One region of the Microbacterium lemovicicum genome, then DNA from elsewhere that is predicted to be linked to it. Evidence: predicted binding sites of a transcription regulator. Region 1 holds the regulator's gene; the other holds the start of a gene.
The links. The regulator HrcA, encoded in region 1, represses chaperone genes, less so after heat shock. The targets are predictions, from matches to a motif close to TTNGCACTCGNNNNNNNCGAGTGCNAA.
Positions count from the first base shown of each region.

Region 2: the regulator HrcA is predicted to act here: its motif matches at 1,567-1,593, upstream of groES (co-chaperone GroES).

Region 1 is NZ_CP031423.1:1,625,175-1,630,827, forward strand. It holds gene CVS47_RS07540 (PhoH family protein) at 1-335, opposite strand, end outside; gene CVS47_RS07545 (HIT domain-containing protein) at 400-747, opposite strand; gene CVS47_RS07550 (16S rRNA (uracil(1498)-N(3))-methyltransferase) at 826-1,563, opposite strand; gene dnaJ (molecular chaperone DnaJ) at 1,567-2,685, opposite strand; gene hrcA (heat-inducible transcriptional repressor HrcA) at 2,747-3,790, opposite strand; gene hemW (radical SAM family heme chaperone HemW) at 3,874-5,091, opposite strand; gene CVS47_RS07570 (DUF1990 family protein) at 5,091-5,653, opposite strand, start outside.
Region 2 is NZ_CP031423.1:566,985-572,637, forward strand. It holds gene CVS47_RS02640 (Hsp70 family protein) at 1-1,377, opposite strand, end outside; gene groES (co-chaperone GroES) at 1,636-1,932, shown strand; gene rarD (EamA family transporter RarD) at 2,109-3,074, shown strand; gene CVS47_RS02655 (ABC transporter substrate-binding protein) at 3,227-4,486, shown strand; gene CVS47_RS02660 (ABC transporter ATP-binding protein) at 4,779-5,564, opposite strand; gene CVS47_RS02665 (ABC transporter ATP-binding protein) at 5,561-5,653, opposite strand, start outside.

The sequences.
Region 1 (5,653 bases):
TCGACGTAGGCCTTCTGTCCCAGCGTCTTGGGGCGGATGACCTTGCCGCGCGACTGCAGGATGGCCTCGCCGAGCACCTCGGAGGGACGGGGACCGCCGCCGGCGTCCGCGGAGCGGCGCAGGATGCGGTTCGAGCTCGTGACGTCGGCGGGGTCGAGCCCCTGGCCGGCACGGGTCATCGCGAGGAGCTCCTCCACCAGCGAGCGGGCCGCGGCCACCGCGGCGGCCTCGCCGGTGAGGGTGATCTCGTTGCCGCGCACATGCACATCGACGCCGGGGTGCTCCTTCTCCACGACCCGCAGCAGGCGGTCCTGCGGACCCAGCACCTGCACCATCGCGACACCGTCGGCGTAAATGCGTTCGGTCACCGACTCCCCTCGTGCGGACTCGTCGTGGCGATCAGGCACCTGTGCTCTTTTCCTCGAGGCTCCCCGCGAGCACATGGGCGTGCACGTGGAAGACGGTCTGACCCGCGTTCGGGCCGGTGTTGAAGACGAGCCGGAAGTCGCCGTCGGCGTGCTCCCGGGCCATCCGGCCGGCGAGGGCCACGATCTCGGCGAGCAACGCGGGGTCTCCCTCGGCGAGCTCGACGACCGTGCGGTACTGCGGGGTCTTCGGAATGACGAGGAGATGCACCGGCGCCTGCGGCGCGATGTCGCGGATGACGAACGCGTTCGGCGTCTCCGCGACGATCTCGGCGGGGATCTCGCCCTCCAGGATGCGCGTGAACACGCTCGGCTCGTTCATGCCGCCATTCTATCGAGCGACCCGGTCGCCGGGTCGGCGACGGCGGCGGAACGACGGGCCGCTCGAAGACCCGGGCGGCTACCAGCGACCGAGGGCGGCGCTGACGACGGCGATCGCCGCCGGCCCCGCCGTCGACGTGCGCAGCACCGTGTCGCCGAGCCGCACCTCCTGCGCACCCGCCGCCCGCAGGGCGGCGAGCTCGGACGGGTCGATCCCGCCCTCGGGGCCGACGACGAGCACGACGTCGAGGGTGTCGGCGGCATCGAGCTCCACCCCGGTGAGGGCGAGCTCCGCGGTGGGCTCGAGCACCAGCATCCGGGATGCTGCGGCCCGTGCCGTGAGGCCGCTCGTCGTCTCGACCGGCTCGACCTCGGGCAGCCACGCGCGGTGGGCCTGCTTGGCGGCCTCCCGGGCGATCGTCGCCCAGCGCGTGCGGCCCTTCTCCGCCTTGGCGGCGTCCCAGCGGGAGACGCTGCGGGCGGCCCGCCAGGGGACGATCGCGTCGACGCCCAGCTCGGTGGCGGCCTGGACGGCGAGCTCGTCGCGGTCGCCCTTGGCTAGCGCCTGCACGAGCACGATGCGCGGCGCGGGGGCCGCGGCATCCGTCCGCTCGGCGACGCGCACGACGACCTCGCGCGGCGACACGCTCTCGCACGTTCCTCGGAGCCAGGCGCCGCGGCCGTCGCCGAGAGTCACCTCTTCGCCGACGCGCACGCGCCGGACGACGGCGGCGTGGTGGGCCTCGGTGCCGGAGAGCGTCACCGTGTCACCGGGCCGGGCCTCCCCCGCCTCGTCGACGAGGAAGTGCAGCGCCACGGATCAGCCGTTCCGGAAGCGGTCGCGCAGCTTGGAGAAGAGTCCCTGGTGGAACTCCGACAGGTGCGGCGCCGGCGCCTTCATCTTCTTCGCGAGGTCTTCGACGAGCGCGCGCTCCCGGCCGTCGAGCCGCGTGGGCGTCACCACCTGCACGCCGACGCGGAGGTCGCCGCGCTGCGAGCCGCGGAGCGGGGTGATGCCGCGGCCCTTGATGGTCAGCACGTCGCCGGCCTGCACTCCCGGGCGCACCTCGAGCTCCACCGGTCCGTCGAGCGACTCGATCGTGGTGCGCGTGCCGAGGATGGCGTCGGGCATCGACACCTCGAGGGTGGCGAGCAGGTCGTCGCCGTCGCGGCTGAACCTGTCGTGCGAGGTCACGGTGACCTCGAGGTACAGGTCGCCGTTCGGGCCTCCCGCCGGTCCGACCTCGCCGGAGCCGGGGAGCTGCAGGCGCAGCCCGGTCTCGACGCCGGCGGGGATGTCGAGCGAGACGGTGCGGCGGGCGCGCACGCGACCCTGACCCTGACAGGTGCCGCAGGGGTACGGGATCGTGGTGCCGTAGCCCTGGCAGACGTTGCAGGGCTGGTTGGTGACCACGTTGCCCAGCAGGCTCCGCACGGTGCGCTGCACCTGGCCGGAGCCGTGGCAGATGTCGCAGGTGACGGGTGACGTGCCCGGCTGGCAGCACGAGCCCTCGCAGGTCTCGCACAGCACGGCCGTGTCGACCTCGAGGTCGCGGTGCACGCCGAAGACGACGTCCTTGAGATCGAGCGTGACGCGCACGAGGGCGTCCTGACCGCGCTCGGCGCGCGAGCGCGGACGGCCCGCGCGCTGGCCGCCGCCCGCGCCGAAGAAGGTCTCGAAGATGTCGCCGAAGCCGCCGAACCCGGCGCCGCCCCCGCCGCCGAAGGGCGAGTCGCTGCCGCCCATGTCGTAGCGGCGGCGCTGCTCGGCGTCGCTCAGCACGTCGTAGGCGTGGGTGACGAGCTTGAAGCGCTCGGATGCCTCTTCGCCCGGGTTGACGTCGGGGTGCAGCTCGCGCGCGAGTCGCCGGTACGCCTTCTTGATCTCGTCGGGGGTCGCCTCGCGCGAGACGCCGAGGACCTCGTAGTGGTCAGCCACAATCGCCTTCCTGCCCGCGGTGGCCGCGGGGATCGTTCGTGACGGATGCCGTCGGCGCCGCTCAGTGAGCGGCGTCGTCGTCTTCGAGCATCCGGGTGAGATAACGCGCGACGGCTCGCACCGCCGCGAGGTTCTGGGGGTAGTCCATGCGGGTCGGGCCGAGGACGCCGACGCGCGCGCGGGCGCGGGTGGCGTCGTAGTCGCTCGCGAGCACCGACGCCTCGGACAGGCCGAACGGCTCGTTCTCGCGGCCGATGCTCGTCGCCAGACCGTGCTCGTCGGCGACCATCTCGCTCATGAGGCGCAGCAGCGTCACCTGCTCCTCGATGGCCTCCAGCAGCGGGTAGATGCTGCCGCGGAAGTCGGACTCGCGCCGCGCGAGGTTCGCGGTGCCGGCGAGCAGCATCCGGTCCTGACGGAACTCGTCGAGCTCCTCCGAGATGACGGCGGCGATGGTGCGGACGGCGTCGGACTCGCCGGGGCGGGCGTCGACCGGTGGCCCGGCGATCATCTCCGCGACACGGGCGACGGCGGTCTTGACGGACAGGCCGACGACGAGCGCCGACAGCCGCGTGCGGATGCGGGCGACGGCCTCGTCGTCGAACTCGCGGCCGACGACGGCGATCCGCTGCGACACGCGGCCGGTGTCGGTCACGACGATGACCAGCATCCGTCCCGAGCCGAGGCTCACCAGCTCGACGTGCGTCACGGAGGCACGCGCGAAGGAGGGGTACTGCACGATCGCCACCTGGCCGGTCAGCTGGGTGAGCGCGCGGACGGTGCGCGCCAGCACGTCGTCGAGGTCGGCCGGTCCGTCGAGGAAGGCCGAGATCGCGGTGCGCTGCGCCGGGGTCAGCGGCCGCAGCTCGGCGAGGTGGTCGACGAACACGCGGTAGCCCTTGTCGGTGGGCACCCGACCCGACGACGTGTGCGGAGCGGCGATGAGCTCCTCGTCCTCGAGCAGGGCCATGTCATTGCGGATCGTCGCGGCCGACACCCCGAAGGCGTGACGCTCGACGATGGTCTTGCTGCCGACGGGCTCGTGGGTGTCGACGTAGTCCTGCACGATCGCTCGCAGCACCTGCAGTCCGCGCTCGGTGACCATGTCGACTCCTCCCCACGGTCTGGCACTCGTTGGTCTGGAGTGCCAATTCTACCGGATGCCACGGCTGCCAGCCGGGAGCGCGGTCAGGGTGTCAGCGCCCGCACGACGGCGTCGGCCAGCAGCCGTCCGCGAAGGGTCAGCACCACCCGGCCCTGGAAGGCCGCCGGCCCGTCGACGAGACCGTCGGTGATGAGGGCGGCGATCGCGTGCCGGCCCTCGCCGAGGAGCTCCGACACGGGCAGGCCGTCGCGGATGCGGCTGCGCAGCAGCACGTCCTCCAGGCGCCGGGCCTCGGCGTCGGGACGCTCGCGTCCGGCCGCGGGCGACTGCCCGGCGTGCAGCCGCTGGGCGTACGCCGCCGGGTGCTTGACGTTCCAGAACCGGAGGCCGTCGATGTGGCTGTGCGCCCCCGGGCCGAAGCCCCACCAATCCGAGCCCCGCCAGTACGCGAGGTTGTGGCGGGAGCGGTGGGCCGGACTCCGCGACCAGTTCGACACCTCGTACCAGTCGAACCCGGCGGCATCCATCCGTGCGTCGGCGAGCTCGTACATGTCGGCCTGCAGGTCGTCGTCGGGAGCGGTGACCTCGCCGCGGCGGATGCGGCGGGCGAGCTTCGTGCCCTCCTCGATGATGAGCGCGTAGGCCGAGACGTGGTCGGGCTCGAGGGCCAGCACCGTCTCGAGCGAGCGCCGCCAGTCGTCGAGCGACTCCCCCGGCGCGCCGTAGATGAGGTCGAGGCTCACCTCGAGGCCGGCCGCACGTGCGGCGGCGACCGCCGTGTCGACGTTGCGGGGATCGTGCGTGCGGTCCAGCACGGCGAGCACATGCGGCACGGCGGACTGCATGCCGATCGACATCCGCGTGACCCCGGCCTCGGCCAGCTCGGCGGCCGCGGCATCCGTCACGGTGTCGGGGTTCGCCTCGACGGTGATCTCCGCACCGGGGGCGAGGCCGAAGGCGTCGCGCACCCCCTGCAGCATGCGGCCGAGGTCGCCGGGCGGCAGGAGGGTCGGCGTGCCGCCGCCGAAGAACACCGTCGCGGCCGGTCGCAGGGAACCGGCCTGGGACAGGATGCCGCGGGCCAGGGCGACCTCGTCGAGCAGGGTGTCGGCGTACTGGTCCTGGCGCGCGCCGCGCAGTTCGTCGGACGTGTAGGTGTTGAAGTCGCAGTAGCCGCAGCGCACGCGGCAGAACGGCACGTGCAGGTAGACCGAGAAGTCCGTCTCGGGACGGGCGCGGACGTCGTCCGGCAGCCGGCCGTCGAGGGGTGCGGGATCGCCGAGCGGAAGGGCCGCGCCCATCAGGACGTGTACAGCGGCGAGATGGCCCGCAGGTACCGCTGGAAGAGGGCCTTGCGGCGGCGCCGCACGAGGGCGGGGAACACCCGGTAGGCGAGGGCGACGGGCGCGTCGAACGCGCGGACGGTGAACCACACCTCGTCGTTCGGGTACCACTCGATGAGGAAGGACTCCTCGCCGCTGACGACCGAGCTGCCGACCGTGCCGAGCGCGAAGCCCACACGCCGGGCCTCCTCGATGGCGAAGATCACGCGCAGCTCCGCGTCGGCGTTCATGCCGTCGACGCGTCCGTGCAGGCGGATGGTCGTGCCGGGGCCGACGTACGGCGTGCCGTCGGTGTCGAAGCGCTGGTCGGCCTCCAGCCGGCTCGGCGAGACGGCGTTGCCCTCCTCGTCGAAGCTGACGCCGGAGTACATGGGGCCCGCCGCGGGGCGCACGTCGCTCAGCCGGAGGTCGCCGCCGCGCTGCGCGGACCACGACAGCAGGGCCTCCCCGGCGGTCTCGAAGCGCGCCTGCCCGCTGCCGATCCGCCATGACTCCTCGGCCGGGATGCTGCGCTCCGGCG
Region 2 (5,653 bases), 1.1 Mb from region 1:
GCCGGCGAGGACGAGGGCTCCGGCGATGACGGATGCCGCAGCCGGCCCCCGTCCGAGCCATCCGCGTCGCGCGGGGCGGGGGGCGGGTGTCTCCGCGGCGGAGGCGGCGACGTCGCCGGCGCGGGCGGCCGTGCCCCGCGCGTCGGCGCCGGATGCGGCGCTTCCGGCTTCCGTCGCCGCGGCGGCGCCGGCGCGGGTCGGCACCCACATCCTGCGCGGCTTCTTCTGCGGGCCGACCGCCGGCGAGGGCGCCGGCTCCTCGTCGAAGACGTCGTCGTCCACCGGGACGTCGACACGGAAGGACGCCGCGGCGGCCATCGCCGCACCGAGCGCGATGATCGCCTTCGGGTCGGCGTCGACGGCGATGGGGCGGTCGAACCTCTCCGAGAGCAGCTGCGCGACACGGGGGATGCGCGAGGACCCGCCCGTCAGGAGGATGGCGTGCAGGTCGTCGCCGTCGGTGTCGAGGTCGGCCGCGGTCATGGCCTCCGCGAGCACGTCAGCCGTCTTGCCGATGGACTCCTCGATCATGTCCTCGAACTCCGAGCGCGTCAGGCGGACGGTCGTGCGTCCGCCGCCGATCATGATGGGCACGACGGCCTCGGAGTCGAACGACAGCGATTCCTTCGCGTCGATGCATTCCCGGCGCATCGCGGCCCACGCCACCCGGCTCTCGTCGTCGATCCTCATGGCCTCGGGCCCGATCCCCGCCGCGGTGACCGCGTGGCGCAGCACCAGATCGTCGAAGTCGGATCCGCCGAGCGCCGCCATCCCGGCCGGCTCGCCGGCGACCGCGAGCACGCCGTCGTGCGTCTTGCGCAGCACCACGGCGTCGAAGGTGCCGCCGCCGAGGTCGTAGACCGCCAGGAAGCGCCCCGGCGGCACGGCTCGCGACGCCTCGTAGCGACGCGCGGCGGCCTCCGGTTCGGTGAGCAGCAGCACGTCCTTCCAGCCTGCGCGCGCCAATGCCCCGCGGACGGCGTCGATGCGGTGACCGCGCCACTCGACGGGGACCGTCACGGCCACGCCGCTGGGCGGAGCGCCCTCGCGCTCGGCGACGACGTCGATGACCCAGGTGACGACCTCGGCGAAGACGTCCTCGGGAGCGAAGCGCCGGTCGCCGGCGAGGATCGGGACGTCGTCGCCGATCCGCCGCTTGAACTCGCGGATGACGCGCTCCGGCTGCGCGATGGCCCGCCGTGCGGCGGCGTCACCGAACAGCAGCTCCCCGTCGGCGACGAACACCGCGCTCGGCGCGCTGTCGCTGTGACGCCCCAGCGGGAACGACACGGGCTCGGCATGTTCCGCCGCCCGCATCGTCGCCGCCGCCGTGCGGCTGGTGCCGACATCGACGGCAAGGTAGTACGACGTGCTCATCTGCGATCAACCCCAGAAGATCAGGTGGGGGACTCCGGCCGATCATTCCCAGTCATCGTGCCGCCCCGCACAAGTCCTATTCGGGTCCAGTGAAATATCGGATTGGCCGCACCGCAAGGGGATGGACGGATCGATTCCCCCGGGCTGGCACTCGCGTTGCGGGAGTGCCAGCGCTTCCCTAGACTGGTGTTAGCACTCGCCATGGGTGGGTGCTAACAAGTCTTCCGTTCCGAAGCGTTGAGAAAGAAGAGGTAGACCGTGTCGGTTTCCATCAAGCCGCTCGAAGACCGCATCGTCATCCAGCAGGTCGAGGCTGAGCAGACCACCTCCAGTGGTCTCGTCATCCCCGACACCGCCAAGGAGAAGCCCCAGGAGGGCGAGGTCGTGGCCGTCGGCCCCGGCCGCATCGACGACAACGGCAACCGCGTCCCGATCGACGTCGCCGTGGGCGACCGCGTGATCTACAGCAAGTACGGCGGCACCGAGGTCAAGTTCGGCGCCGACGACTACCTCGTGCTGTCGGCACGCGACGTGCTGGCGGTCGTCGTCCGCTGAGACGCCCCCGCATGACAGAAGGTCCGGACGCTTCGGCGTCCGGGCCTTCTTCGTTCCACCCCCGCGCGTTCTTCGCTCCCGCCGTCCGGGGTCTCTCCAGCGGGCCCTCCACCCGGAGGCCACGCAGGTCGGTGTGGACCTGCCCGCGCCGCGGAGGCCGGTCCTAGGCTGGAACGATGACGTCCCGCGCGCCCTCCGCCCCCGCTGCGGCGTCGCCCGCGGATCCGGCTCGCGAACGCACCCTCGGCGGCCTCTACGCCCTGGCGGCGTATCTCCTCTGGGGCTTCCTGCCGCTCTATTTCCTGCTCCTCGTGCCGACGGGTCCGTGGGAGCTGGTCGCCTGGCGCATCCTGTTCTCCCTGGTCTTCTGCGTCCTCCTCCTCGCGGTCACGCGCGGCTGGCAGCGGTTCGGAGTCATCCTCCGCAGTCCGCGCCTGCTGGGGTGGACGGCCCTGGCGGGCGCCTTCATCTATGTCAACTGGCAGGTCTTCATCCTCGGCACGCTGTCGGGGCACGTGATCGAGACGAGCCTGGGCTACTTCATCAATCCCGTCGTCACCGTGCTGTTCGGCGTGCTGTTCCTGCGCGAGCGTCTGAGGGTCACCCAGTGGGTCGCCATCGGGCTGGCCGTCGTGGCCATCGCCGTCATCGTCTTCGGCTACGGCCGGTTCCCGTGGATCGCGCTGTCGCTCGCGTTCTCGTTCGGGCTCTACGGGCTCGTGAAGAAGCGGATCGGCCCGTCCGTCGACGCCGTGAGCGGACTCACGCTCGAGACGGTGTGGCTGATCCCCGTCGCCGTGGTGCAGCTCCTCGTCGTCTCCTCCGTCACAGGTCTCACGATCGGCACCGCGGGGCCTGGACACACGGTTCTGCTGCTCCTCGTGGGCGTCGTCACGGCCGTGCCGCTGCTGCTCTTCGCGTCGGGCGCCCGTCGCGTGCCGCTCACCGTCATCGGGCTGCTGCAGTTCGCCGCGCCCATCCTGCAGTTCATCACCGGCGCCTGGCTGCTGGGCGAGACCATGACCCCCGAGCGCTGGTTCGGCTTCGGCCTGGTGTGGCTCGCGCTGATCGTGCTCTCCGCCGACTCTGTGATTCACGCGCGCCGTCTGCGCGGAGTCTCCGATGTCGCCGCATTCACCTGATCGGACGCGAAATCACGGGCTTGGATAACGATTGGGTCGCGTAACACATCGTTAACCAGTTGCAACACTCGCGAGACAGGCGGCGGGCTAGGTTTGGGGGCACTGGGCCGGCGCCCGAGCCGCGCCCGCGTTCATACACAGCAAGGAGCAACATGAACGTCTTCTCACGTACCCGCACCGGAAAGATCCTCGGCGTCATCGCCGTGGCCGGCGCGAGCGCTCTCGTCCTCGCCGGCTGCGCCGGCGGTGGAGGCGGCACAGCGTCGTCCGCCTCGTCGGGACCCGCCGAGGACCTCACCCTCAAGATCGGCACCGTCCTGCCCCAGACCGGCAGCCTCGCCTTCCTCGGCCCGCCCGAGGAGGCCGGCGTCGGACTCGCCGTCACCGAGGTGAACGAGGCCGCCAAGGGCATCACCATCGACGCGACCTTCGGCGACTCGGGTGACGCCGACAACAAGGCGTTCGAGACCACGGTCCCGAAGCTGCAGGCCGCGGGCGTGTCCGCGATGATCGGCGCCGCGGCATCCGGCGTCACCAAGCTGTTCCTCGACAGCAACGTCAGCGCCGGCATCATCACGTTCTCCCCCGCCAACACGTCGCCCGACTTCACCACGTGGGACGACAACGGCCTCTACTTCCGCACCGCCCCCAGCGACCTGCTGCAGGGCGAGGTTCTCGCGAACCTCATCGCGGAGGACGGCCACAAGAACATCGGCATCATCTACCAGAACGACGCCTACGGCACCGGCCTCTTCGGCGTCGTCAAGGAGGTCTTCGAGGGCACCGGCGGAAAGGTCGTCGCCGACGCGTCCTACAACGACGGCGACTCCTCGTTCGACGCCCAGGTCGCGACCATCACGGCGGCCAAGCCCGACGCGGTCGTGCTGATCACGTTCGACCAGTTCGCGACCATCGCGCCGCTGCTGTCGAACGCCGGCATCGCCCCCGCCGACTACTACCTGGTCGACGGAAACCTCAAGAACTGGGGCACCGACGTCGCCGTTCCGCTCGAAGGTGCCAAGGGAACGCTCCCCGGCCCGAAGCTGTCGGACGACTTCCAGGAGCGCCTCAACGAGAACTGGACCGCCGCGGGCAACACCGAGCTGGCGGACTACTCCTACTCGGGTGAGTCCTACGACGCGGTCGTGCTGCTCGCGCTCGCATCGCTGGCCGCCAAGTCGACCACCGCGACGGACGTCGCCGCGAAGCTGCAGGAGGTCTCCGGCGGCACGGGCGACGGCGAGAAGTGCACCACCTTCGCCGACTGCGCCGACATCATCAACGGCGGCGGCGTCGCGGACTACGACGGCTACTCCGGACCGGTGACGTTCGACGAGAACGGCGACCCGACCGAGGCCACGATCGGCATCTACCAGTACGGCGCCGACAACAACTACGCGCGCATCAACTGATACGCCTGTGACGCGAGGGCCCCGGAGCGATCCGGGGCCCTTTCGCGTGCCCGGTGCGCGCCCGCGTGCTGAGCCCGCGTGCGGAGTCCGCGCAGCGTGCTGAGTCCCCGCGGCCGGGCGCCCGCGTGCGGAACCGGAGGAGATGTGGGGATCCGGAGGACCGTGCCGCAGCATCCCTCCTCCCGCTCCGCACATCTCCTCCCGATCGCACGGCACGATACGTGAGGTGATGCGCCGGGCACACGGAAGAGGGACCGGATGCCGCGGCATCCGGTCCCTCTCGACGCTCGCGTCAGCTCTCGTCGGCGCCCAGGGTGCCGAGGTACAGGCCGATGACCTTGGGGTCGTTGAGCAGTTCGCGGCCGGTGCCCTCGTAGGCGTCGCGACCCTGATCCAGCACGTACCCGCGATCGCAGATCTGCAGGCAGCGGCGGGCGTTCTGCTCGACCATGATCGTCGTCACGCCGGCCTTGTTGATGTCGGAGACGCGGATGAAGGCGTCGTCCTGGCGGACGGGGGAGAGGCCGGCGGACGGCTCGTCGAGGAGCACGACGGACGGGTCCATCATCAGCGCCCGCGACATGGCCACCATCTGGCGCTCGCCGCCGGAGAGCGAGCCCGCGCGCTGCTTGAGACGCTTCCCCAGCTCCGCGAAGATGCCGGTGACGAACTCGAGGCGCTCCTTGTAGATCTTGGGGTTCTGGAAGAGCCCCATCTGCAGGTTCTCCTCGATCGACAGAGAGGGGAAGACGTTGTTCGTCTGCGGGACGAACGCCACCCCGCGCTGCACGAGCTTGTCGGCCTTGAGCCCGACGATGCTGTCGCCGTTGACGGTGATCTCGCCGCCGCGCACCTTGACCAGGCCGAAGATCGCCTTGAGCAGCGTCGACTTGCCGGCGCCGTTCGGGCCGATGATGCCGATCAGCTCGCCCTTCCGGGCGATCAGGTTCGTGCTGTTGAGGATGTTGACGCCGGGCAGGTAGCCCGCCACCAGGTCCTTCACCTCGACGACGACCCGGTCGCTCTTGCCCTCGGCGAGCGCGCTGGCGCCCGAGACCGCGGTGGAATCGCCCCTCATCGCTTGCCCTCCTCGGCCTCCTCGACGGAGACCTCGCGTTCTTCCTTGATCTCTTCCAGCAGCTGCACCGCGGAGGTGTCGAGCTCGCC